Regions from separate parts of the Kitasatospora sp. NPDC051914 genome, predicted to be linked through region 1. Evidence: riboswitches for the same ligand, from Rfam matches in the RefSeq annotation. Region 1 holds a riboswitch; each other region holds the start of a gene.

Region 1 (7,261 bases):
GAGCGTCATGTCCACCCGAGGAGTGTAGGGCGCAGGGGTGACCCTCGGCTCGGGACGGCGCGGCCCCGGGCCGGGTTGTGCCGATGTTGAGACATGCGGTGGCGCCCCCGGGGGCGCGGGGTGCCCCGGAGCGTTAGAACGCCGGGTGCTCGCGGGTGTCGAGGTGGGCGCGGCCGGCCATCTGGGAGGACGCCTCGGCGTGGAAGCGGCGCGGGATGCGGCCCGCGCGGTAGGCCAGGCGCCCGGCCTCCGCGGCGCGCCGCATGGCGTCCGCCATCAGCACCGGGTCCTGAGCCCGCGTCACCGCCGAGGCCAGCATCACCGCGGAGCAGCCGAGTTCCATCGCCAGCGCCACGTCCGAGGCGGTGCCCGCGCCGGCGTCGAGGATCACCGGCACGCCCGCACTCTCCACGATCAGCTGGAAGTTGTGCGGGTTGCGGATGCCGAGGCCCGAGCCGATCGGCGAGCCCAGCGGCATGATCGCCGCGCAGCCGACGTCCTCCAGCTTCCGCGCCAGCACCGGGTCGTCATTGGTGTACGGGAGCACGGTGAAGCCGTCGTCGACCAGCGTCTCGGCGGCGTCCAGGAGTTCGATCGGGTCGGGGAGCAACGTCCGCTCGTCCGCGATCACTTCGAGCTTCACCCAGTCCGTGCCGAGCGCCTCCCGGGCCAGACGGGCGGTCAGCACGGCCTCCCCGGCGGTGAAGCAGCCCGCGGTGTTCGGCAGCACCCGGATCGCGTTGCGGGCCAGCACGTCCAGCACCGAGCCCTGGGTCGAGGCGTTGACCCGGCGCATCGCCACCGTGGTCAGCTCGGTGCCGGAGACCTGCAGCGCCTGCTCCAGCACGTCCAGGCTGGGGGCGCCGCCGGTGCCCATGATCAGGCGCGAGGTGAAGGTGGTGTCCGCGATGGTGAGCAGGTCGTCGGCCATCGTCAGCCTCCCTGGACGGCGGTGAGGATCTCCACCCGGTCGCCCGCGCCGAGCACGGTCGCCGGCCAGGCCCCGCGCGGCACCACGGCCTCGTTGACCGCGGCCGCCACCCCGGTGTTCGCGGCGCTGACCTCGGCCACCACCTGGGCCAGCGTGGTGCCCGCGGGCAGCTCGCGCGGCTCGCCGTTGACGGACAGGGGGACGGGCGCCGGTTCGGTGTTCAGCATGCGAGGGCCTTCGAGTGGAAACGGTCGGGGGAGAAGGGGGCGGCGAGTCCGGGGACGCTCCCGGTGGCCAGGTACTCGCCGAGCAGGTCGGCGGTCACCGGCGTCAGCAGCACCCCGTTGCGGTAGTGCCCGGTGGCGGCGACCAGCCCCGGCAGCGCGGTCGGGCCGAGCAGCGGCGCGTTGTCGGGCGAGCCCGGGCGCAACCCGGCGCCGGTCTCCACCAGCGGAAGCTCGGTCAGACCGGGTACCAACTCGTGTGCGTCGCGCAGCAGTTCGTAGACCCCGCCGGCGGTGACGGTGGTGTCGAAGCCCTGCTCCTCGCTGGTCGCGCCGATCACCAGCTCGCCGTCCGCCCGCGGCACCAGGTAGATGTGCTGCCCGCGGACCACCGCCCGCACGTTGCGCGACAGGAACGGCCGGTACGCCGGCGGCACGTGCAGCCGCAGCACCTGGCCCTTCACCGGCCTGACCGGCGGCAGCACACCCTCCGGCAGGCCCGGCAGCAGGTGGCTGCGGCAGCCCGCCGCCAGCACCACCCTGTCGCCCGCGAGCTCCTCGCCGCCGTCGGTGCGCACGCCCGCCGCCCGGCCGTCCTCGACCAGCAGTTCCCCGGCGCTCGCCCGGTGCAGCACCACCCCGGCCCGCTCGCAGGCCGCGACCAGGGCGCGGGCCAGGCGCCGGCCGTCGACCTGGTGGTCCCCGGTGACCAGCAGCCCGCCCCGGACGCCCGGAGCCAGCATCGGCTCAAGTCGGCGGCACTCCCGCCCGGTCAGCCACTGCGAGTCCAGGCCCAGCCGGCCCTGGAAGGCGTGCAGTTCGCGCAGTTCCTCGCGGTCGTCCGCGTCCAGCGCCACCGCGAGCGTGCCCGTCCGCCGGTACCCGGTGTCCAGGCCCGTCGCCTCGGTCAGCTCGGCGGCGAACGCCTCGTACCGCTCGTTCGACGCCATCCCCAGGCGCAGCAGCGGCTCCTCGCCGTACTGCAACTCGGTGACCGGCGCCAGCATGCCCGCGGCGACCTGCGCCGCACCGCCGCCCGGGGCGGGATCGACCAGCGCCACCGACAGGCCGCGCTGCGCCGCCCGCCAGGCGACGCCGAGCCCGATGATGCCGCCGCCGACCACCAGCACGTCGGAATGGGACCGTGCCACGTCGCTGATTCTCCCTTCGCCGGCATGACCCGGATCAGGTTCGGACGGTCGCAGGCCGCTCCAGCCCGCCTCTCAGCCCGGTGCACCGGGCTCCCGTGTGGTGTGCACCCACCATAACGCCGGGTGTCGCCCACCCCGAAAGGGCGTACACGGGCTGGACACCCCGGCCGATAGGGTGGCCGCCGTGGCAGAGCTGAACAGCACGGACCGGGTCGTCGTCGTCGGCACCGGCATGGCCGGCGCGCAGTGCGCGCTCGCACTGCGGCAGGGGGGATTCGGCGGCCGGGTGGCCCTGGTCGGCGACGAGCCGCACCGCCCCTACGACCGGCCGCCGCTGTCCAAGGACGTCCTGCTCGGCAAGACCGACAGCACCGCCTTCGACATCGACTGGGAGGACCTCGGCGTCGAGCTGCTCCTCGGCCGCCGCGCCACCGGCCTCGAACCGGGCGTCCTGCACACAGACGCCGGCCCGCTCGACCACGACGCCCTGGTCGTTGCCACCGGCGCCGAGGCCGTCGAACTGCCCGGCGCGGCCGGCGCCCGGCTGCTGCGCACCGTCGACGACGCCCTCGCGCTGCGCGCCGACCTCACCCCCGGCACCCGGATCGCCCTGGTCGGCGCCGGCTGGATCGGCGCCGAGACCGCCACCGTCGCCCGTCGGCTCGGCTGCCGCGTCACCGTCGTGGAGGCCGGGCCCGCCCCGCTGCCCGGCGCCCTGCCCGCCGAACTCGGCGCGCTGATGGCCCGCTGGTACGCGGACGCCGGCATCGACCTGCGCTGCGGCACCGGCGTCGCCGCCGTCGAGCCCGGCGGCCTGCTGCTCGCCGACGGCAGCCACGTCCCGGCCGACCACGTCGTCGTCGGCATCGGCGCCCGCCCCGCCACCGGCTGGCTGGCCGGCTCCGGCGTCGCCCTCGACACGAACGGCGCCGTCCTCGCCGACGAACGGCTGCGCACCACCGCCCCCGGCGTCTGGGCCGCCGGCGACTGCGTCTCCTACCCCTCCGCCCGCTCCGGCACCCGGCTCACCGTCCAGCACTGGGACCACGCCCTGCACTCCGGAGCCGCGGCCGCCGCCTCGCTGCTCGGTTCCGACGCCGCGTACGACCCGGTGCCGTACTTCTGGTCCGAGCAGTTCGGCCGCATGGTCCAGTACGCCGGGCGGCACGGCGACGCCGACGAACTCCTGTGGCGCGGCACGCCCGACGACCCCACCTGGTCGGTGCTGTGGCTGCGCGACGGCGCCCTCACCGCCCTGCTCGCCGTCGACCGGCCGCGCGACCTCAACCAGGCCAAGCGGCTCATCGACAAGGGCACCGTGCTCGACCCGGCCCGCGCGGCCGACCCCGAGGTGCAACTCAAGTCCGCCGCCGCCTGACCCGGCGCCCGGCCCCCGACGCCCGGCGGCCGTCCGGTCACGATCCGTCATCGGTCACCCGCGCCCGGTGCGGGCTGCGTGCACGCGGGGCCCGGCAGGTGGCAGTCTGGTGCCGTGAGTGAGATCGATCCCAAGATTGACGCCCTGGTCCCGGCCTGGATGTACCTGCCCGACATCTCCGAGCTGTGGGGGGTGCAGGTCACCGAGGTCCGCAACATGGTGAAGTCCAACACCCTGCTGGCCGTCCGCCGCGGGGAGAACAAGTCGCTGCAGGTGCCCGCGGCCTTCATCACCCCCGACGGCCCGGTGAAGCACCTCGTCGGCACCCTGACCGTGCTGCGGGACTCCGGCTTCAACGACGAGGAGATCCTCGAGTGGCTCTTCACCGAGGACCCGTCGCTGCCCGGCAGCCCCATCCAGGCCCTGCACGAGAACCGCGCCACCGAGGTCAAGCGCCGCGCCCAGGCGATGGCGCTCTGATGGCCGACCCGCGCGAGCTCCTGGCGGACGCCCGGCTGTACCTGTGCACCGACGCCCGGCGCGAGCAGGGCGACCTGCCCGCGTTCCTCGACGCGGTGCTCGCGGGCGGCGTGGACATCGTCCAGCTCCGCGACAAGGGTCTGGAGGCCCGCCAGGAACTCGAGTACCTGGAGGTCTTCGCCGACGCCGCCCGCCGCCACGGCAAGCTCTTCGCCGTCAACGACCGGGCCGACGTCGCGCACGCCGCACGGCCGCAGGTGCTGCACCTCGGGCAGGACGACCTGCCGGTGCCGGCCGCCCGCGCGATCCTCGGTGAAGGGGTCGTGATCGGACGGTCCTGCCACGCCGAGGCGGAGGTCGACGCCGCGATCGCCGAACCGGGCGTCGACTACTTCTGCACCGGCCCGGTCTGGCCCACCCCCACCAAGCCCGGCCGGCCCGCACCCGGCCTCGGCCTGGTCTCCTACGCGGCCAAGGCCGTGACGGACCGTCCGTGGTTCGCCATCGGCGGCATCGACGAGACCAACCTCGACGAGGTCCTCGCGGCCGGCGCCCGGCGGATCGTCGTCGTCCGCGCCATCACCGCCGCCGAAGACCCGGGCGCAGCAGCCGCCTCCCTGGCCCGCCGCCTCCGCAACGCCTGAGGGCCAAGCCGGCCCGTCAGGGGTGCGGGGAACTGCGCAGTCCGAGAGCGGGCATCACGACGGTACGGGCCGAGCCGGTTTCCGTACGACGACCCGCATCCGAATTGCGCAGTTCCCCGCGCCCCTTCTTGTGGTTTGCCGTTCTGGCTCGGTGGGCCCAGCCCGGACTGCGCAGTTCCCCGCGCCCCTGATCGAGCTCTCCGGGTCAGTGCTTCCGGACGGTGGCGGCTTCGGCGAGGGCGAGGAGGGTGGGGCGGGCGGGGCCGTCGGCGAGGGGGGCGGCGTCGAGGGCGGTGAGGGACTGGTGGACGAGTTCGTCGATGCGCGCCTCGACGCGGTCGGCGGCTCCGCTGCGCTCCACCAGCGCCCGCAGGACGGGGATCTCCTCGGGGGCCAGGTCGGCCGCGCCGAGGCGTTCGTCGAGGTGCCGGGCGTCGGCGGGGGAGAGGCCCCGCATGGCGTGGGCGACGAGGAGGGTGCGCTTGCCCTCGCGGAGGTCGTCCCCGGCGGGCTTGCCGGTGACGGCGGGGTCGCCGAAGACGCCGAGGAGGTCGTCGCGGAGCTGGAAGGCCTCGCCGAGCGGCAGCCCGAACGCGCTGTAGGCCTCGACGAGTTCCGGTCCGGCGCCGGCGAGCAGGGCGCCGGTCTGCAGCGGCCGTTCGATGGTGTACTTCGCGGACTTGTAGTGGAGGACGGTCTGCGCCCGGTCGAGGGCGCCGTCGTCGGCGGAGTCGCCGGCGACGGGCTCCAGGACGTCGAGGTACTGGCCGACCATCACTTCGGTCCGCATGAGGTCGAAGACGGGCTTGGCGGCGCGGACGGCCTCGTCGGGCAGCCCGGAGGACTGGAAGAGTTCGTCGCACCAGATGAGCAGCAGGTCGCCGAGGAGCACGGCCGCGCTGGCGCCGTACTGCTCGCGGTCGCCGCGCCAGCCGTGCTCGCGGTGCACGGCCTCGAAGCGGCGGTGCACGGAGGGCAGCCCGCGGCGGGTGTCGCTGCGGTCCATCAGGTCGTCGTGGACGAGGGCGCTGGCCTGGAGGAGTTCGAGGGCGGCGGCTGCGTTGGCGATGCCGGGGTGGTCGGCGGGGCCGCCGGCTCCGCGCCAGCCCCAGTAGCAGAAGGCGGGGCGCAGCCGCTTGCCGCCGTCGAGGAGGAAGTCGCGCAGTGCTTCGGAGACCGGCCCGAGCTGGGGGGAGATGCCGGCGAGCAGGGCGCTCCGGCCGTCCATGAACGCGGCGAGGGCGTGGTTGACGCGCTCGCGCACGGCCTCCCGGTCGATCGGGTTGGCCGGCAGGCTGGTGGGGGAGGGCACGGTGTACTCCGGGTCGCTGGGCTGACAATCAGCCTATCCGGCGGCGGTGGGGCCTCCGAATCGGTGCGCCGGCCCCCGCCTCTGCTGCGGCCGGATGACCTGCGTCACCCCGTGTCCCACGTGCGTATCTCATTCAGTGGACTGCGTTTGGTCACGCTCCGCGGCGGACCGATAGCCTGCCAGCATGGCACTCGGCATCCCCTCCACCCGGACCGACCGCGCGCAGACCGTCCGGGACCTGCTGGCGGCCGGCGACCGGTCGTTCTCGTTCGAGTTCATGCCGCCGCGCAACGAGGCCGCCGAGCGCCGCCTGTGGGATGCGATCCGCCGCGTCGAGGCGCTCGACCCCAACTTCGTCTGCATGACCTACGGCGCCGGGGGCTCCTCGCGCGGCCGGACGGTCAACATGGTCGGCCGGATCGCCACCGAGACCACGCTGACGCCGGTCGCGCACCTGACCGCCGTCGACCACTCCGTGGCCGAGCTGCGCAACATCATCGGCCAGTACGCCGACGCGGGCGTGCGCAACGTCCTCGCCGTGCGCGGCGACCCGCCCGGCGACCCGATGGGCGCGTGGGTCCGCCACCCCGACGGCGTCACCTACGCCTACGAGCTGGTGGAGCTGATCAAGGGCATCGGCGACTTCTGCGTGGGCGTGGCCGCCTTCCCGCAGATGCACCCGCGTTCGGAGAACTGGGACGACGACATCCGGCACTTCGTCGCCAAGTGCCGGGCCGGCGCCGACTACGCGATCACGCAGATGTTCTTCGAGGTGGAGGACTACCTGCGGTTGCGCGACCGGGTCGCCGCGGTCGGCTGCGTGACGCCGATCATCCCGGAGATCATGCCGGTCACCAACATCCGGCAGCTGGAGCGCTTCCCGCAGCTGTCCGGCTCGGACTTCCCCGAGGAGCTGAAGGCGCGCTTCCTGGCCGTCGCCGACGACCCGGAGGCGGTGCGGGCGGTGGGCATCGAGCACGCCACCGCGATGTCCGAGCGGCTGCTCGCCGAGGGCGCTCCGGGCCTGCACTTCATCACCCTCAACCACTCCACCTCGACCCTGGAGATCTACCAGAACCTGGGCCTGCACCAGCGCTGAATCCGGGGCTGTCGCGGATGCGGTGGTGTTCGCCCGGAGCCT
Region 2 (7,261 bases), on a different contig from region 1:
GGATGGATGCCCCTGGAGAATGCGTCGGAAACAGCCGCGGGGCGATCACTCGCGGACATTTCAAGAGGCCGCGACGCACGGTATTCAACCTCTGATAAACCGCTTACGGTCCGTTGTGAAAGTCTTAGGAATTGAGCGTTCTCTGAGCATCCGTCAGCAGTTTGCGCTCCCCCGTGCGCGCTCCTTGCACTCCGATCCGCCGGGGTCGCGCGCTCAGCGGCCGAGCTGCGCCAGCACCTCGCGCGGGCGGTTGGTGATCAGCGCCTCCACGCCCAGCTCCACGCAGAGCTCGACGTCGGCCGGTTCGTCCACCGTCCAGACGTGCACCCGGTGCCCGGCCCGGCGCAGCGCCGTCACCAGCCCGGGGTTGCGCCGCACCAGCTCGATGCCGGGCCCGGCGATGCCGGCCCCGCCGGGCAGCGCACGGGTGCGGCCCAGCACCGGCAGCCGCCGCTCCAGCAGGTACACCGTCGGCACCGCGGGCACCGCACGGCGGATCCGGTGCAGCGACAGCTCGGAGAAGCTCATGATCCGGACGGTGGACTCCTCCGGGGTGCGCGGCAGCAGCCCGAAGCGGTCCAGCAGCCGCACCAGCTCGGCCTCCGTCCGGCCCGCGTGGCGGGTGGGGTGCTTGGTCTCGATCGCCAGCTCCACCGGGCGGCCGGCCTCGGCCACCAGCTCCAGCAGCCCCTCCAGGGTGAGGATCGAGCTCGGCCGCGGCGTGCCGGGCGAGTGCCAGGAGCCGAAGTCCAGCTCGGAGAGCTGGGCCAGGGTCATGGCGGAGACCACGCCCCGGCCGTCCGAGGTGCGCTGCACGGTGCGGTCGTGGACGCACACCAGCCGGCCGTCGGCGGTCAGCCGGACGTCGCACTCCAGCCCGTCCGCGCCGTCCTCCAGCGCCCGGGCGTACGCCTCCAGGGTGTGCTCGGGCAGCGCGGCGGAGGAGCCCCGGTGGGCGATGACCTTGACCGCCCGGCGGTCCCGGGCCTGGCCGCCGGCGGCCGGGGCGGCCTGACGGAGTTTCTGAGTGTCCACATCAACACCCTACGAGTGGTCCGATGTCGGGACGGATTCGCCACGGAAAACCCGCGGTGAACAGCTCCGTCCGGCGCCCCGGCGGGGCTGCGCGGGTCAGGCCGCGGTGCGGTCCGTCCGGCGCGAGGTGAGCAGTGCCAGGGCCCAGGTTGCCAGGGCCGGCACCAGGAAGCCGAACAGCGAGGCCGAGGTCCACGGCTGCGGGGTGAAGTGCAGCGCCGACTGCAGGTCCTTCCAGAAGCCGGTCCACCAGTCCGCGATGCCGGTCGGCGCGATGAACTGGTAGGTGGCGAAGCCCAGCGCCCACGGCAGCAGCATCGGCCACCGGGACGGCGCGTCCTGCGAGGTGTTCCAGCCGTACCGGCCGGCGCCGAGGAAGTAGTCCACCGCCAGCACCGCCAGCAGCGGCACGAACACCGCGCCGATCAGGTACAGGAAGTTCGCGTAGGTGGCGTAGAACTCGCCCTCCTGGATGCGCAGCGCCAGCAGCGTCACCAGGACGCCGATGCCGCCGGTGAGCAGGCGCCGGTCCACCTTGGGCAGCAGGTTGTGGACGGACATCGCGGTCGAGTACACGTTCGCGAAGGACTGGTCGGTCTCCCGGATCACCAGCACCAGGAGGAACACCCAGCCGGCCGCGACGCCGGTGAACGAGGAGAAGATCTTCGAGGTGTCGCCGCCCGACTGCAGCAGCGCGATCAGGCCGAGGATGTAGCACCAGGCCTGCGCCAGCGAGTAGCCGGCGAAGGTGCCCCAGTACGCCGAACCGGGGGTGCGGGCGTGCCGGGTGTAGTCGGCGGCCAGCGGCACGAAGGAGATCGACACCGCGATGATCGCGTCCGTCGCGGACAGGAAGCCGTCCCAGTTGCCCGCACCCGGGTCCGGGAAGCCCTGCCGGCCCAGCTGGACGGTGAAGTACACCATCGCCACGCCGACCGCGACCGCCACGTACTTGCGCAGCACCGCGATCGAGCCCAGCGGCCAGATGGTCAGCACCGTGGTCAGCACGCCGGCCAGCAGCACGAACAGCCAGCGCCAGCCCTGGGTGCCGGCCACGGTCTGCGCGCCGCCCGCGATCACGATCAGCTCGAAGACGCCCCAGCCGATGCACTGCAGGATGTTCAGCACCGTCGGGACGTAGGAGAGGCGGGTGCCGAACAGGCCGCGCAGCATCGCCATGGCCGGCGCGCCGGTGCGGGCGCCGATCAGCGCCGCGACGCCCAGCATCGCCGTACCGATCACCGTGCCCGCGACGATCGCGGTCACCGCGGCGGCGAAGGAGAGTTCGTGGCCGGGGAGGCCGAGCACGGTGACCGCGCTCTGGAAGCCGATCAGGCTGACGCCGAGATTGGCCCACAGCGCGAACTGGGCGCGGAAGTCGAGCGTCCGCGGAGGGGCGGTGTCCAGGACGAGCGGCGCCTCGACGCGCCGACCGGCCTCGACACCGGGAACAGGGGCAGGCGAAACAGCCGTCATGGCCGATACTCCCTACGCCGGCATTACCCGGACAGGTTCAGGCGGTCAGCGCCCCCTCGTCCGGCCCGGAACGGACCCGGCCGGTCGATCGGCGCACTCTCAGCCTGGAAGGTCCAAGCTCCCGCGTGTTCAGATTGGGACGACAGGCTAGCCGGACCCGCCGGGAACGCCAAGGCCCGGAGGTTTCCGTTCCGTATCGCGGGACCGCGGGCCGACATCCGCGCGCCGCCGCCGTGCGGATCCGCTCCGGTGCAGGTCGGAGGCATCCTGTCAGGGACGCCTAAGGATTCTTAGACGTTCTTCAGGGGGCTCCTTACGGCAACCGAATCCGACATGCGAAACACTGTGGGCCAAGGTCCTGTCAGCTATGGAGGTCGTCCTTGAGCACCGAGCACGCGAGTGGATCCACCGGGCCGCAGGAGGCGCAGCAGCAGCCCTCCGGCGAGCCCCGTACGGTGGTTCCGGCTCCCGACACCGCGGCGGCCGACGTGCCGCAGCCGGTCGTTGAGTCCGCGCCGACGCTCGCCCTCAGCAAGCTGAGCGAGCCGGCCCCGGCCGCGCCGTCCCCGTACATCGACGCGCCGCCGGCCGCCCCCGCGGCCCCCGCTTACATCGACGCCCCGCCGCCCGCGGCCCCGGCCGCGCCGTCCCCGTACATCGACGCCCCGCCGCCCGTGGTGGCGCCCCCCGTCCAGCCGCAGCCGGCCAACCCCTACGCGGCTCCGCCCGTCGCCTCCACCGACCCGTACGGCACGCCCTCGGCCCCGCCGCCGGCGCCGCCGATGCCCACCGGAGAGGTGCACCACCCCTTCGGCGCAGGCCACCCGGTCGGCGGCTGGGGGCACCCGGCGGGCGGCCCCGGCACTCCCGGTGCGGGCAACCCGGGCGAGCCCGGCGGCCCCGGCCACCCGTACGCCTCGGCCGGCAGCCAGCCCCCGCGCCGCAAGCGCGGCGGGATGGTCGCGCTGATCGCCGCGGTCGCCCTGGTGGCGGGCGTGGCCGGCGGCGCCATCGGTGCCGCCGTCACCGGCGACGACAGCTCCGGCGGCACCAGCCGCACCAGCACCACGGTCAGCGTCAGCGACAGCCGCAAGGTCACCGACCGCGCACCGGACTCGGTCGCCGGCATCGCCGCCAAGGCGCTGCCCAGCACCGTCACCATCAAGGCGCAGGGCTCGCAGGAGTCCGGCACCGGCACCGGCTTCGTCTTCGACACCGAGGGCCACATCCTCACCAACAACCACGTGGTCGCCCCGGCAGCCAGTGGCGGCAAGCTCACCGTCAAGTTCTCCGACGGCTCGTCCTACACCGCCTCGGTGGTCGGCCGCGCCCAGGGCTACGACGTGGCCGTGATCAAGCTCGACAACCCGCCGAAGGACAAGCTCAACCCGCTGCCGCTCGGCGACTCCGACAAGGTCGCGGTCGGCGACGCCACCATCGCCATCGGTGCCCCGTACGGCCTCGAAGGCACCGTCACCACCGGCATCATCAGCGCCAAGGACCGCCCGGTCGCCTCCGGCGACGAGACGGGTGCCCAGGCCTCCTACATGAACGCCCTGCAGACCGACGCCTCGATCAACCCCGGCAACTCCGGCGGCCCCCTGCTCAACGCCTCCGGCGCGGTGATCGGCATCAACTCGGCGATCCAGTCCAACACCAGCGGCTCCGGCCGGGCCGGCTCGATCGGCCTCGGCTTCGCGATCCCGATCAACCAGGCCAAGTGGGTCGCCGAGACGCTCATCAAGGACGGCCAGCCGGTCTACGCCATCCTCGGCGTGCTCCGCAACGACGACTACAAGGGCGACGGCGCCCAGATCCAGACCGCCGCCGTCCAGGGCACCCCGGCCGTCACCCCCGGCGGCCCCGCCGACCAGGCCGGCCTCAAGGCCGGCGACGTCATCACCAAGCTGGGCGGCATCCCGATCGACAGCGGCCCGACCCTGGTCTCCGAGATCTGGACGCACAAGCCCGGCGAGAAGGTCGAGGTCGAGTACACCCGCGACGGCAAGGCCGCCAAGACCACCGTCACCCTCGGCGAGCGCAAGGGTGACAACTGACCGCGTCCCGGAAACGGAGTGCACCGAACCCGCTCCGACCCGTTAGGCTGACCTCCGCCAGGAGGGTTGCCCGAGCGGCCTAAGGGAACAGTCTTGAAAACTGTCGTGGCCTCTGGTCACCGTGGGTTCAAATCCCACACCCTCCGCGCAGGTGGGTGAAACTGCCTGATCAGGGCGGGTGCCGTCAGCAAACCGGCACCCGCCCTTCGCGTTTCCCGTCCCGGACCGTCCCACTCGTGCACCCCTCCTGATCAGGGCGTGTGGAACACCCGTGGAACGGATTCGGCGTCCGACGAGCCGGGCCCTCGCCGTTGAGGAAGCGCTCGATCACGGCGTTGGCCTGCTCTTCCCGGCCATTGATCTGCCGGGACTGTTGCGGACCGTCACGGCGCAGTTCTGCCCGATCGAGCTGTCGTACGTCAGGAACGCGGTGCCATCCGCGAGCGACATCGAGTCGACGACGTGGTAACCCGAACCGCAGACCCCGTTGTAGTCGGTGGCCTGTGCCACCGAGGGGCGGCGACCACGGCGCCGGCGGTGGCGACCACTGCGACGCCCACGCGGGCGGGAGTCTGCTTGATGCTCCGCTGCACGAGCGTCGACGCTCCGCACGTGACGGTGGATCAGGTAGTGGGTGGTCGTGCGCGATCCCGCGCTATTACGGCGGTGTTGTCGCGGTCTTCGCCGAAGCCCGGCTCCGGTACGCCGGTACGCGCACCGGCGACCGGTTGCCACGTGGGTGAGGCTCAGCAGTCCTCGGCGAACCTCACCGAGGCGTTCTCGTTGTACGTGTTGACCAGGTTCGCGGCATTGCGGTAGTTGAACATGTCCATCGGGCCGCTGTAGTTCGAGTTGTAGTACACCCGGACCGTCATGCACACGTTGGAGACAGCCGATGCGGCGTTGTTCTTGACGTGCTGGCCCCGGCCGTTGCCGGGGCTGGTGAAGGTGTACCCGGCGAGGTCGCGAATGTTCGTCGACACCGCCAAGTGGGAGCCCTGCTGGTTCGAGTTGTAGAAGAGGCAGAATTTGCCGTCCGGGCAGTCGCTGACGGCGGCCTGCGCGGAGGTGGCGAGGGTGGGGACGAGCAGGGCAGCGCCCAGGGCTGCTGCGGCGAGCTTGAGGGTGCGCTTCATTTCTTTGATCCTCTCTTCATGGGACGTTCCGGGCGTGTGTGCAATCCCCTCGGCGTACCTGGGAAGGGCGGGCGCGCCCGGACGCGAAAAAGTGTCAGCCCACTACTTCACTGATCGCGCAGCACGGCGTCGGCCTTGGCGAGTTGCTCGGTCTTCGCCGCGAGCACCGCCGTGAATTCGGCTTGTTGCCGTGCGATCAATTCCTTCTGCAAGGAAACCTCGACCGCGAACCAGGTGCCGATCAGATCCACTTGCTGCTTGCAGATCACGTCAGCCGTCGCCACCTGGAGCTCCAGCGGTGTGGGTGAGTCCCCCAGGAAGCGCCGGTCGCCGATGGCATCCATCGGATTGGGGTAGGAGTAACCCCTGTTCTTCATGCAGCCGGACCACGCCTCGAATGCCTGCGTGACCTGCGCCGCCGACATGCTGGCCTTGAAAGTCTGGAAGTTGGCCTGCTGGGCCACGCTGCTCGGGCCCAGTTCCCCCGCACCGGCCAGGCCGCGCTTCGCCTCCTCGTAACAGCCGCCGGGTGGTACCGGTACGCCGTTGACCTGGAGGTTCGTTTCGTCCGCACCGGTCTTCCCCGGGAGGTGCCCGGTGAGCACCTGCTGCTGCGCGGCGGAGAACTGCGGCGGGCGGACCGGGTGGGTGCGCGGGTCGCGGTCGCCGAGGTGGTAGCCGTTTGCCGCCGCCTCGGCCCGGTCCGTCACGCCGTACCGGCGGTCCATGAACGTGCGCGGTCCGGTCGGCGGGCCGGCGGGGCTGATGGCGTAGTCGAGACCGAACCGCTGCATGCACGCCTTGCGCAGCACGGCTCCCGCCCTGGTCAGCTTCTCCGCCTCCGCCTCGGAGAAGAGATACGGCTCGATGGGAAGATGCGGACCGGCACTCGCCGGGAGTGCGGACGGCGACTGCGTGGTCGGCACCGCCTCTGCGGCTGGCTGCCCGGATGACGAACAACCGGCCAGGGCAAGGCACATGAGCCCGGCCAGCCCGGCCAGCCCGGCCAGCCCTACCCGCACACCTCTGCCGGTCAGTCGCTGATGCACGGCGGAACTCATACGCCGGCAGCCCCGATCGCGGTCACCGTCGGACCGGTGGCCACGTGCTTGCACATCTTCCGCATCTCGTCCTGCATCCTCTTCCGGTCCGTTGGCAGTGGGCCGCCGGGTGAGCCCTCACCCTGGACCATCGTGGTGCGCGGACGTATCGCGGCGGTCTCGTGCGCGTAGCACCCGGCGACGCCGGCCGGGAGCCTCGGCGCCCGGGTCAGTCCTGCCGGGCGAGCCGGATCACCGCGTTGCACCTGAACCAAGGACAAGCGCCGGCGCACGGTACCGCTGGCTCTCGGCGTACCGGCACTCCGAAGACCAGGACACCGCCGACACCCCCGCCGACCGGCCGACCGCACCCGCCCGGCCATCGACAGAGCCGCCAGCTCGGATGGGTCTTGGCAAGGCACGGCGTCAAGCTGAACAGCCCTCCCTCACCAAGTGCCGAGCTTGGTGCGTCACCGGGGCTTTGAGCCACGGGCCATTGTCGCGAGGAGTGACATCC
Region 3 (7,261 bases), on a different contig from region 1:
GGCCGGCGAGGACGATCCGGCCGTCCGGGTCGAGGCTCGCGCGGTCGCCGGTGCGCACCCACGGGTCGGGGCGTTCGCCGAGGTAGCGGTCGCGGGCGGCGGCTCCGGCGAGGAGCAGTTCGCCGCCGTCGGCGAGCCGGGCGGTGACGCCGGGCAGCGGGTGGCCGAGCAGGTCGCCGTCGGCGTCGAAGGCGGACTTGTCGGCCTCCTCGACGGCCGCGGCCGGGAACAGCTCGGTGAGCGCGTACACGCCCCAGGCCTCGGTGGCGCCGGCCTGCTTGGCACGGCGCAGCAGTCCGGCGGAGGCCGGCGCGGAGCCCGTCCAGACCCGGCCGGTGAGTTGGTCGAGGCCGCGCAGCTGGGGCGGTGTCAGATAGGTCTCGGCGGGGGCGAGGCGGCGGACCTGCCGGCCGAGCACCTTGGGCGAGCGGGCGGGCAGGGCGACGGTGGCGCCGGCCGCCAGCGAGGGGACGAGGACGAAGAAGGTGCCGCCGAGCACGGCCTGCCCGGCCTGCGGGCGGACCAGCCCGGCGACCGCCCGCATCCCGGCGGCGACCGAGGCGCGGGTGTGCACCACGGCGCGCGGGGCGGAGGTGGTGCCGGAGGTGAAGACGATCACCGCGTCGCCGTCGCCGTCGTAGGGCGCGGGCGGGCGGCCGCCGGGGGTGCGCAGGGCGGGGGCGCAGCCGGGGCGGCGCGGTCCTGCGGTGGCGACCGGGCCGAGCGCGTCGAGACGGGGCAGTTCCAGCGAGGCGCGGCGGGCGAGGCCGCGGGCCCAGCCGGCCACGGCCTGGGCGGCGGCGTCCGCGACGACCAGGGCCGGGCGGGCGAGTTCCAGGCGGGCGAGCAGCACGTCCGGGCCGGCCGAGGGGTCGAGGACGGCGGCCCGCAGGCCGAGCCGGTGGGCGGCGAGCATCAGGGCGAGCGCGCGCGGGCCGGGCCGGACGGCGACGCCGAGGGTGTCCCCGGCGGCGAGCCCGTGACCGTGGTGGAGTGCGGCGGCGTACGCGTCGGCGAGGTCGGCGATCTCGCCGCAGCGGGCGCGGACCCGGACGGCTCCGCTGCGGGTGCAGCCGAGGACGGCGGGCCGGTCGGCGCCGTCCCGCAGGACGCGGGTGAGGTGGTCGAGCACGTCCGGCTCCTTCATCGGGGGTCGACGCCGCGGCCGCCGCTGCCGCGGTCCAGGTACCAGCGGGCGGTGCCGACGACGCCGTAGGCGCGGATGCGGCGGGTGGAGTTCTGCACCACCATGTCGCGGCGCTGCACGATGGCCGTGGTGTGGCGGCGGACGCGGTTGATGAACGTCCGGTCGGTGGGCGAGGGCCGGCGCGGCATGCCGCCGACCGCCTCGTACAGGTCGGCGGTGATCGCCATGTTGTTGCCGGCATGCATCCGGTACGGCACCAGGAAGCCGTGCCGGCGGTGGTGTGCGGGGCGGATCCGGCCGAAGAAGGCGCCGAGCACCACCAGGGTGCGGAACAGCCGGCGGCCGACCGGCCCGTGCTCGTCGCGGCGGGCGGTGATGTGGCCGCAGACCAGGCCGCGGGAGGCGAGCAGCCCGGCGCGGGCGGCGGCCGTCCAGCCGGGTTCGGGCAGGCAGTCGGCGTCGGTGCGGGCCAGCAGGTCGGCGCCGTGGGCGATCGCGTGCCGGAAGCCGGTGTCGACGGCGCAGCCGACCCCCTTCTCCGGCTCGACCAGCACCCGGACGGGGAACGGCGCGTTCGCGGCGAACTCCTCGACGACGGCGGCCGTCCGGTCGTCGGAGGCGTTGTCGACCACCAGCAGGGTGAAGTCGGTGTCCCGCTGGGCGGCCAGCGCCCGCAGGGTCTCGCCGATCCGGGCCTCCTCGCGGTAGGCGGGCACGATCACCCAGAGCGCGGTCACGGCACCTCCCACACCATGGTCATCAGGCTGACGCCGCCGCCGAGGCCGACCATCAGCACCTTGTCGCCGGAGCGCAGCCCGCCGTGGATGCGGTCGAGCTGGACACCGAGGGTGGCGCTGGCGACGTTGCCCAGCTCCGGCACGGTGAGCACCAGCTTCTCCTGCGGCACCCCGGTGAGCTCCACGAAGCGCTCCAGGTAGGGCACGGTCACCTGGTGCACCAGCACCCGGGCGTACGCGTCCCAGCCGAGCCCGGTGCGGGCCGCGACCCGGGTCAGGATGTCGCCGCCGATCTTCTCGAAGACGCCCCTCAACTCCTTGCCGCCGCCCCGGAAGTAGCTGTACTCGTCGCCGCGCGGGTGCCGCGAGCCGCCGCCGGGTATGCCGCCGACCGCCCAGTGCTCGGAGGCGGTCTCGGTCTCCACGTCCAGGATGCCGCCGCGCTCGACCGGTTCGACGACCACGGCCGCGCCCGCGTCGCCGAAGGTGTAGCCGGCGAAGCCGTCCCGGAAGTCGGCGAGCCCGGACGGGTCGCGGCGCATCGCCCGGCTCGGGGTCTCGCCGGTGACGACCAGCGTCCGGCGGGCCCGTCCGGCGAGGATCATCGCGCGGGCCACGTCGATGCCGTTGATGAAGCTGTTGCAGGCGTTGGAGACGTCGAAGGCGTGGGCGCGGGAGCCGAGTTCGGCCTGCACCAGGTGGGCGGTGGCCGGCTCGCAGACGTCCCGGGTGGCCGAGGCGTACACCAGCAGGTCGATGTCGAGCGGGTCGTACCCGGCGTTGCCGAGGGCGTTGCGTGCGGCGGCCAGTGCCAGCGTGGAGGCGTACTCGTCGTCGGCGGCGAACCGCCGGGTGGCGATACCGGTGGCCTTCTCGAACATCCGCTCGGGGAGCCGGAGTCCGCTGCCCGCCACCACCTCGTCCTGGAGCTGCTGCGACGTCAGCACCCGGGCCGGCAGGCCGGAGCCCACCGCGGTGATGCCCACGCTCGGAATTCGAAGGTCCATGCCACCATGCTGCCGGGCGCCGGACGCCCGCGGCCTGAGTACCCGTACTCAGCCCGGACCGGTGATCACCCCCGACCTTCGTGCTGGGCCCGGGCCGTGACATCCGTCATGCGGATCCCGGTGCGGCCGACACTGCCGGGCGGTACCCCCGCCGCGAGATTCTCGATGCATCGGGAGAACGGGCACCACCGACACGGGGAGCGGACACCATGGCCACCATCACCAGCAGCGCGACGATCGAGCAGACCGGGCAGAACGGGCAGGCCGGGGCGGGCGCGTCGAGGCTCGACGCCTTCAAGCCCCTGCTGGTCGACGTCGCCGTGCCGCTCGGCGTCTACTACGCGGCGCACGGCCTGCTCGGCCTCGGCCTGGTCGCCTCGCTGGGCGTCAGCAGCGCCGTCCCGGCCGTCCGCACCGTCGCCGGACTGCTCCGCAACCGCAGCCTCAACGGGCTGGCCCTGGTGATGCTGGTGGTCAACACCGTCGGCATCACGCTCTCCGCGATCAGCGGCGACCCGCGGCTGATGCTCGCCAAGGACGGTGCGATCAGCAGCGTCATCGGCCTCTCGGTCATCGTCTCCGCCTTCGCCGGGAAGCCGCTGATGACCGCCGGCCTCAAGCCCTTCGTCGTCAAGGGCATCGCCGCCCGGGCCGCCGCCTGGGAGCGCCTGGCCGCCGGCTCCGCTGCCTTCCGCAAGCAGGAGCGCAACTTCTCGCTGGTCTGGGGCTCCGCACTGGTCGCCGAGTGCGTCGCCCGGGTGGTCGGCGCCTACACCGTGCCGGTGGAGACCATGGTCTGGCTCGGCACCGTCTTCCTGGTGGCCGCGATCGCCGTGGGCATCCTCGGAGGCAACGTCTTCGCCGGGCGGATCGCCGAGCAGGTCATCGCCGAGTCCGAGTGACCTCCCCCGTACAGGGATTGCAGGCCCACAGGAACCCGCAGGCCCTCGCAGGCCCGAAACACCCACCGGGGGAGGCACCGTGCGCGCCAGGGGCATCAACTACGACACCGGCTTCACCCCCGACGGGGAGACCACCCGGCCCGAAGCCGACGGCCCGCCGACCGCACTGCGCGGTCGGCGGGCCGTCGCGGTGCAATCCCTAGTCGTCGGAGCCCTCCTGGACGGGGATCGGGTGGCTCACCCGGCCCGCCGCCGTCGGCTCGGCGGCGGGCCGCTGCTGCGGCTGCGTCGCCGCGAGCAGCTGCCGGGCCAGGCCCAGGCCCGTACCGCCCATGGTGAGCGCCTTGGCGAGCATGTCCGCCATGCCGTTCGCGCCGTTCAGCACCACCATGTGCTCGACGTTCCCGAGGGCCTCCGCGCCGGCCCGGACGATGTCCGGCCAGTTCTCCGCCAACTGCTGGGCGACCACGGCCTCCTGGTTCTCGGCGAGGGCCGCCGCCCGCGCCTTGATCGCCTCGGCCTCGGCCAGGCCCAGCGCGCGGGCCGCCTCGGCGGCCGCCAAGCCCTTGGCCGGGAACGCCTCCGTGCCGTTCCGCTCGCGGACGTACACCATCACCCCGCCGACCAGTCCCGGCCCGATCCGGCCGGTCACCCGCCCCGTGCTGCCCACCATGCCGGCCAGTCTGCCGCGCCGGTCCACTGGCCGGAACCCGTCTGGACCTGCCCGGATGCGGCCGCTACGGTGTTGACGTCTTGTTGCGGGCACCCGCCCGCAACCAACGGGAGCTCGGAGCACCGGGCTGAGAGGGCGCTGAACGGATCGCATGTGTGCGAACCGACCGCTGCGCCGACCGCAGGAACCTGACCGGGTAATGCCGGCGTAGGGAGTAGAGGGTCTGATGACCATCTTTGAAGCACAGCCGCAGTCTGCCTCCGGCCGGGGCGTCAGCAGCGCGTCCACCGGCTACCCCACCCCGGCCTGGCGCAAGGCCCACCGCGAGGGAAGCCGTCCCGACCTCCGCGTCCCGTACCGCGAGGTCCTCCTCACCAACGGCCGCACCGTCCCGCTGTACGACACCTCCGGCCCGTACACCGACCCGTCCTACGAGGCCGACGTGCGGCGCGGCCTGCCCGCCCTGCGCGACCCCTGGATCCGCCAGCGCGGCGACGTCGAGGAGTACGAGGGCCGCGAGGCCCGCCCCGAGGACGACGGCATCAAGCACACCTCGCCGCGCGGCGGGAACCTCCGCAACCTCGACGCGGTCTTCCCCGGCCGCCCCCGCCGCCCGCTGCGCGGCCGGGCCGGCACCGCCGTCACCCAGCTCGCCTACGCCAAGCAGGGCGTGATCACCCCCGAGATGGAGTTCGTGGCCCTCCGCGAGGGCCTGGCCCCGGAGTTCGTCCGCGACGAGGTGGCCCGCGGCCGGGCCGTCATCCCGGTCAACGTGAACCACCCCGAGGTCGAGCCGGCGATCATCGGCACCAACTTCCTGGTGAAGATCAACGCCAACATCGGCAACTCCGCCGTCACCTCCTCCATCGAGGAGGAGGTCGAGAAGATGACCTGGGCGACCCGCTGGGGCGCCGACACCGTCATGGACCTCTCGACCGGCCGCAACATCCACACCACCCGCGAGTGGATCCTGCGCAACTCCCCCGTGCCGATCGGCACCGTGCCGCTGTACCAGGCACTGGAGAAGGTCGACGGCCGGGCCGAGGACCTCAGCTGGGAGGTCTACCGCGATACGATCATCGAGCAGTGCGAGCAGGGCGTCGACTACATGACCGTCCACGCCGGCGTGCTGCTGCGCTACGTGCCGCTGACCGCCCGCCGCAAGACCGGCATCGTCTCCCGCGGCGGCTCGATCATGGCCGCCTGGTGCCTGGCGCACCACGAGGAGAACTTCCTCTACACCAACTTCGAGGAGCTCTGCGACATCCTCGCCGCGTACGACGTCACCTTCTCGCTCGGTGACGGCCTGCGCCCGGGGTCGATCGCGGACGCCAACGACGAGGCCCAGTTCGCGGAGCTGCAGACGCTCGGCGAGCTCGGCCGGATCGCCCGCGAGCGCAACGTCCAGGTGATGATCGAGGGCCCGGGCCACGTCCCGATGCACAAGATCAAGGAGAACATGGACCTCCAGAAGGAGATCTGCGACGAGGCGCCCTTCTACACCCTCGGCCCGCTCACCACGGACGTCGCCCCCGGCTACGACCACATCACCTCGGGCATCGGCGCCGCGATGATCGCCTGGTGGGGCACCGCCATGCTCTGCTACGTCACGCCCAAGGAGCACCTGGGTCTGCCCAACCGGGACGACGTCAAGACCGGCGTCATCACCTACAAGATCGCCGCCCACGCCGCCGACCTCGCCAAGGGCCACCCCGGCGCCCAGGCCTGGGACGACGCGCTCTCCGACGCGCGCTTCGAGTTCCGCTGGGAGGACCAGTTCAACCTGGCCCTCGACCCGGAGACCGCCCGCGACTTCCACGACGAGACGCTGCCCGCCGAGCCGGCCAAGACCGCGCACTTCTGTTCCATGTGCGGTCCGAAGTTCTGCTCGATGAAGATCAGTCGAACCATCACGGAGAAGTACGGCGATGGTGCCCCTGAGCCCGAGTACGACGCGGAGGCCGTAGAGGGCATGAAGGCCAAGTCGGAGGAGTTCGCCGCCCAGGGCAACCGGGTCTACCTGCCGCTGGCGGACTGACGGCGGACCGCGCTGTCCTGGGAGGCGGAGGGGGCTCCCAGGACAGCGCTTCGGCCCAGCGCGACGGGTCACACGGGCGTGGTGGCGAGGAGGCCGGTGACGCGGTCCGCTGTGAGCACGCCGAGGAGGTAGCCGTCCTCGTCGACGACGGGCCAGACCGTCAGGTGCTTGATCCGCATCGCGATCGCGGCCAGGGCCAAGCCCATGGTCGGCCACGTGAACGGTCCGCGCTGGTGCGTGGTGGTGCTGATCGCGGTTCGCTCGGTGTACCAGGAGCGGGTCAGGAAGGGGTGGAGTCCGGTGCGGGTGACCAGTCCTTCGCACCGGCCGTTGTGGTCGCGGACGAGCAGGTACTCCACGTGGGCGCTGCGGAAGATGTCGTTGGCCTGGTCGACGGTGCTGTCATCGGTTATCTGGTATTCGCAGGGATCCATGGCGTCGGCGACCGTGAGGCCGTGGCCGAGCCGTGCCGACTGCGAGGGGTGAGTGGTCACGGTGTCCACCGTTCCCGTCTCCGGCTGCCCGTTCGGGGCCGCCGGGCTGTCATTCACCCAGAACGAAGCCGGAACGGATACCGGAATGCGGGATGCCCTGGATGTCTTCGAGGCTACTCCTGTGGCGGGCGGCCCGGGGAAGACCGCTGCGGAGTACCGTGGGAGACAACCGAGGACATTCCGCACACCGGCATCAGCGCCGGCGTCGCCCTGGGTCATGATTGGTCCCTCGTGGACCGGACGGGCGGCCCCCTCATGATGCC

What was found. A riboswitch is a leader RNA that binds a small molecule or an ion and turns the genes downstream of it on or off. The one in region 1 is predicted to bind thiamine pyrophosphate.
Positions count from the first base shown of each region.
Region 2: another riboswitch for thiamine pyrophosphate. It lies ahead of AB0M03_RS16825 (cytosine permease); the one in region 1 lies ahead of thiO (glycine oxidase ThiO).
Region 3: another riboswitch for thiamine pyrophosphate. It lies ahead of thiC (phosphomethylpyrimidine synthase ThiC); the one in region 1 lies ahead of thiO (glycine oxidase ThiO).

Region 1 is NZ_JBFAXX010000007.1:120,024-127,284, forward strand. Features, by position in the region: gene pknB (Stk1 family PASTA domain-containing Ser/Thr kinase) at 1-9, opposite strand, end outside; gene AB0M03_RS07245 (thiazole synthase) at 134-931, opposite strand; gene thiS (sulfur carrier protein ThiS) at 934-1,158, opposite strand; gene thiO (glycine oxidase ThiO) at 1,152-2,306, opposite strand; TPP riboswitch at 2,301-2,413, opposite strand; gene AB0M03_RS07260 (FAD-dependent oxidoreductase) at 2,539-3,684, shown strand; gene AB0M03_RS07265 (Rv2175c family DNA-binding protein) at 3,799-4,164, shown strand; gene thiE (thiamine phosphate synthase) at 4,164-4,808, shown strand; gene AB0M03_RS07275 (polyprenyl synthetase family protein) at 5,014-6,120, opposite strand; gene metF (methylenetetrahydrofolate reductase [NAD(P)H]) at 6,305-7,219, shown strand.
Region 2 is NZ_JBFAXX010000022.1:94,794-102,054, reverse strand. Features, by position in the region: gene AB0M03_RS16830 (glycerophosphodiester phosphodiesterase family protein) at 214-960, opposite strand; gene AB0M03_RS16825 (cytosine permease) at 1,132-2,511, opposite strand; TPP riboswitch at 2,504-2,646, opposite strand; gene AB0M03_RS16820 (trypsin-like peptidase domain-containing protein) at 2,892-4,568, shown strand; tRNA gene AB0M03_RS16815 (tRNA-Ser) at 4,629-4,714, shown strand; partial or broken gene AB0M03_RS16810 (spore-associated protein A) at 4,932-5,075, opposite strand; gene AB0M03_RS16805 (peptidase inhibitor family I36 protein) at 5,315-5,704, opposite strand; gene AB0M03_RS16800 (hypothetical protein) at 5,812-6,753, opposite strand.
Region 3 is NZ_JBFAXX010000041.1:61,223-68,483, forward strand. Features, by position in the region: gene AB0M03_RS25505 (class I adenylate-forming enzyme family protein) at 1-1,132, opposite strand, end outside; gene AB0M03_RS25510 (glycosyltransferase family A protein) at 1,144-1,884, opposite strand; gene AB0M03_RS25515 (ketoacyl-ACP synthase III) at 1,881-2,891, opposite strand; gene AB0M03_RS25520 (VC0807 family protein) at 3,101-3,793, shown strand; partial or broken gene AB0M03_RS25525 (flotillin domain-containing protein) at 3,993-4,364, opposite strand; TPP riboswitch at 4,565-4,697, shown strand; gene thiC (phosphomethylpyrimidine synthase ThiC) at 4,693-6,504, shown strand; gene AB0M03_RS25535 (CBS domain-containing protein) at 6,573-6,998, opposite strand.